2 regions of the Streptomyces sp. NPDC059875 genome follow, and region 2 is predicted to be linked to the other one. Evidence: riboswitches for the same ligand, from Rfam matches in the RefSeq annotation. Region 2 holds a riboswitch; the other holds the start of a gene.
The links. Region 2 has a riboswitch for thiamine pyrophosphate ahead of ACFV9D_RS26580 (thiamine ABC transporter substrate binding subunit). Riboswitches for the same ligand answer to the same signal wherever they lie in the genome.
Positions count from the first base shown of each region.

Region 1: linked by a shared signal. The riboswitch ahead of thiO (glycine oxidase ThiO) and the one ahead of ACFV9D_RS26580 (thiamine ABC transporter substrate binding subunit) in region 2 are both predicted to bind thiamine pyrophosphate.

Region 1 is NZ_JBHWJZ010000034.1:54,751-56,942, reverse strand. It holds gene ACFV9D_RS31705 (NAD(P)/FAD-dependent oxidoreductase) at 1-444, opposite strand, end outside; TPP riboswitch at 666-778, shown strand; gene thiO (glycine oxidase ThiO) at 776-1,933, shown strand; gene thiS (sulfur carrier protein ThiS) at 1,930-2,190, shown strand.
Region 2 is NZ_JBHWJZ010000024.1:43,853-46,044, forward strand. It holds gene ACFV9D_RS26575 (ABC transporter permease) at 1-10, opposite strand, end outside; gene ACFV9D_RS26580 (thiamine ABC transporter substrate binding subunit) at 49-1,134, opposite strand; TPP riboswitch at 1,231-1,340, opposite strand; gene rlmN (23S rRNA (adenine(2503)-C(2))-methyltransferase RlmN) at 1,368-2,192, opposite strand, start outside.

The DNA.
Region 1 (2,192 bases), on a different contig from region 2:
CACGATGTCGTGGCGTTGCTCCAGGACGGGCTTGAGGCGGGCGGCGTCGTCGAGGGTGCGCAGCAGATGGACTCCGGGCACGCCCTCGGTGCCGGGCAGGGTGACCGGCTGGGCCCCGGTGGCGACGACCAGGACGTCGTACGGGACGGGTCCGGCCTCGGTGTCGACCTCGTGGTCCTCGGCGCGCAGGCCGGTGACGTCGAGCCCGAGGCGCAGCTCGATGGCGAGGGCCTCGAAGTCGACGTCGAAGGCGGAGTCCTCGGCCTTGCCGAGGAGGACCGCCTTGGAGAGGGGTGGCCGGTCGTAGGGTTGGTGCGGCTCGGCCCCGATGAGGGTGACTTGGCCCGCGTAGCCCTGTTCCCGCAGGGCGACGGCGGTCTGCACCCCCGCCATCCCGGCGCCCACGATCACGACCCGCTGCTGTGCCTGCTTCTGCTCGCTCACCCGATCACCTTACAAATCTGACGCCCTGTCAGGAAGGCAGTTCTTCGACCACGCCGGCGCCGGAGCCCTCCTGGGACTCCCCTGCCCAGGTCTCCTCCAGCCGAACGTGCCCGTCCGCCGCGCGCGTGCCGACGGGATTCCCCCGGACCTTCGAGAGATCGGGCCACTGCGGAGGCTCCCTTACTGGGCGTCGGGGGCGGGGGTTAGTCTGACCGTCAACGTAGAGCACTCGCGGGAGCCCGGACGCACCGGGCTGAGAGGGAGGCTGGCCGGCCTCCGACCGTACGAACCTGATCCGGGTCATGCCGGCGAAGGGAGGGGCTGGACGCCCATGTCGCGTACATCCGACGTCCTCGTCATCGGGGGCGGAATCATCGGTCTGGTCACGGCCTGGCGGGCGGCGCAGCGCGGACTGCGCACCGCGGTCGTGGACCCCGAACCGGGCGGTGGCGCCGCCCGCGTGGCGGCGGGAATGCTGGCCGCCGTCACGGAACTCCACTACGGCGAGGAGACCCTGCTCACCCTCAACCTCGCCTCCGCGCGCCGCTATCCGGGCTTCGTCGCCGAGCTCGAGGACGCCACCGGCCACGACGTGGGCTACCGGGCCTGCGGCACGCTCGCCGTCGCGCTCGACGCCGACGACCGGGCGCACCTGCGCGAACTGCACGCGCTGCAGACCCGCTGCGGTCTGCAGTCGGAGTGGCTCAGCGGGCGCGAGTGCCGCCGTCTGGAGCCGATGCTGGCTCCGGGCGTCCGCGGCGGCCTGCGGGTCGACGGCGACCACCAGGTCGATCCGCGCAGGCTCGCGACCGCGCTGGTCACCGCCTGCGAGCGGGCCGGGGTGGTCTTCCACCGGGCCCTGGCGGAGCGGTTGACGGTGGTACGGGACCGGGCGACCGGCGTACGGCTCGCGGACACCGGTGAGCTGGGCGCGGACCAGGTCGTGCTGGCCGCCGGCAGCCTCAGTGGCCGGCTGGCGGGCGTACCGGACGAGGTGCTGCCTCCCGTACGCCCCGTCAAGGGCCAGGTGCTGCGGCTGACCGTGCCCCGGGCGTACGCGCCGTTCCTGTCCCGGACCGTCCGGGCCGTCGTGCGTGGCAGCCACGTCTATCTGGTGCCGCGCGAGAACGGCGAGCTGGTGGTCGGCGCGACCAGCGAGGAGCTGGGCTGGGACACCACCGTCACGGCGGGCGGGGTCTACGAGCTGCTGCGCGACGCCCACGAGCTCGTGCCGGGCATCACCGAGCTGCCGCTCACCGAGACCCGCGCGGGTCTGCGGCCCGGTTCGCCGGACAACGCCCCGCTGCTCGGCCCGACCGCGCTGCCCGGCCTCCGGCTGGCCACGGGGCACTACCGCAACGGGGTCCTGCTCACCCCTGTCACCGGCGATGTGATGGCCGACCTGCTCACCACCGGCGTGCTTCCGGACGAGGCCCGCCCCTTCACCCCCCGCCGCTTCTCCCCCGTACGTCAGGAGCAGCCCGCATGAACGTGCCGACGAACACCTCCACGAACGTCCCGGCGAATGTCTCGACGGACCTCCCGACGAACGTCTCCGTCAACGGCGAGGCACGCGTCCTCACCGCACCCACGACCCTCGACTCCCTGGTCGCGACGCTGACGGCGGCGCCGTCGGGCGTGGCCGCGGCCGTCAACGAGACGGTCGTGCCGCGCAGCCAGTGGTCCACGACCGTCCTCGGCGAGGGCGACCGGGTCGAGGTCCTCACCGCCGTGCAGGGGGGCTGAGC
Region 2 (2,192 bases):
GCAGGACCATCAGGCCGAGCCGCGCCGCGCTTCCCCGGCGGTCGGGAACTACTTCAGTACGAGCGACGACCACTGCTGGATCCACTGGTCACGGTTCGCGGCGATCTTCTCGGGCGCCATGGTCTGCGGCTTGTCGATCACGACACCGTGCTTCGTGAAGAGCTCGGGCAGTGCGGCGTCCTTCGTCACCGGGTTGACGAACATCTGCAGCGGCATGTCCTCCTGGAACTTCTTGGAGATCAGGAAGTCGATGAGCGCCTTGCCGCCCTCGGGGTTCTTCGCCCCGTTCAGCAGACCGGCGAACTCGATCTGCCGGAAGCAGGTGCCGGTGGAGACCCCGGTGGGGGCGTCCTTGGGCTGCGGCTCCGAGTAGAGGACCTCGACCGGCGGGCTGGAGGCGTACGAGACGACCAGCGGACGGTCCCCCTTCGCCTGCTTGCCGCCGGCGGAGCCGGAGAACTCCTGGTTGTAGGCGAGCTCCCAGCTGTCGACGGTCTTCACGCCGTTGGCCTTGAGCTTCTTCCAGTAGTCCTGCCAGCCCTCGTCGCCGTACTGCGCGGCGGTCCCGAGGAGGAAGCCGAGGCCCGGGGAGGACTTCTCGGGGTTCTCGACCACGAGCAGGTTCTTGTACTCCGGCTCGGCCAGGTCGTCGAAGGTCTGCGGAGGCGCGAGCTTCTTGTCGGCGAAGTACTTCTTGTCGTAGTTGACGCAGATGTCGCCGGTGTCGATCGGGGTGACGCGGTGCTCCTTGTCGAGCTGCACCGCCGCCGGCACCTGGTCCAGGCCCTTCGCCTCGTACGGGACGAAGATCCCGTTGTCGAGGGCGCGGGAGAGCAGGGTGTTGTCGACGCCGAAGAAGACGTCACCCTGCGGGGAGCCCTTGGTCAGGATCTCCTTGTTGACGGCCACGCCGGCGTCGCCGCTCTTGAGCACCTTGACGGTGTAGCCGGTCTGCTTCTTGAACTCCGCCAGGACCTCCTTGGAGGCGTTGAAGGAGTCGTGGCTGACGAGGGTGACGGTCTTGTTCGAACCCGTGCCCGTCCCCGTACCCGTCCCGCCCGGCTTCTCCTCGGATCCGCCGCATGCGGCGAGGGTGGCGACCCCCAGGGCGGCGGCGATCGCCACCGCGCCCATCTTCTTCGTGCTCACTGGAATTCCTCCTGGGTATGTCCAGGAAGAGACGCGGCCCTGCCCGCGGCCGTGATCATGGCCGCGGGCAGGGCGCTACAGCTCGAGTAACGACCGAACTTCCTACCCAGAATGACCTGGGCGAGGTTCAGAGGGTCTGCGGCCTGACGGTGCCGCACTCTCAGCGCTGTGGCGCTCCCCTGTCGGAATATGCATATGTTCGAGCTCAGACTACAAGGTCAGCGTTCCGACGCCGCCAGCTGTCCACAGGCACCGTCGATCTCCTGCCCGCGGGTGTCACGGACGGTGACCGGGACACCGTGAGCGGCGATGGCCTCGACGAAGGCCTTCTCGTCCTCGGGACGGGAGGCGGTCCACTTCGAGCCGGGCGTCGGGTTCAGCGGAATCAGGTTCACATGGACCCGCTTGCCCTTGAGAAGCCGTCCGAGCAGGTCACCACGCCAGGCCTGGTCGTTGATGTCGCGGATCAGGGCGTACTCGATGGAGATCCGGCGGCCGGACTTCTCGGCGTACTCCCAGGCGGCGTCGAGGACCTCGCGGACCTTCCAGCGCGTGTTGACGGGCACGAGGGTGTCGCGGAGCTCGTCGTCGGGCGCGTGCAGCGAGACGGCGAGACGGCACTTGAAGCCCTCGTCGGCGAAGCGCAGCATCGCGGGCACGAGACCGACCGTGGAGACGGTGATCCCGCGCTGCGAGAGCCCGAGCCCGTCCGGCTCGGGGTCGGTGAGCCGACGGATGGCGCCGACGACCCGCTTGTAGTTGGCGAGCGGCTCGCCCATGCCCATGAAGACGATGTTGGACAGCCGCGCGGGCCCGCCGGGCACCTCGCCGTCGCGCAGGGCGCGCATGCCGTCGACGATCTGGTGCACGATCTCGGCCGTCGACAGGTTCCGGTCGAGCCCGGCCTGCCCGGTGGCGCAGAACGGGCAGTTCATCCCGCAGCCGGCCTGCGAGGAGATGCACATGGTGACCCGGTCCGGGTAGCGCATGAGCACGGACTCGACGAGCGTGCCGTCGTGCAGCTTCCACAGGGTCTTACGGGT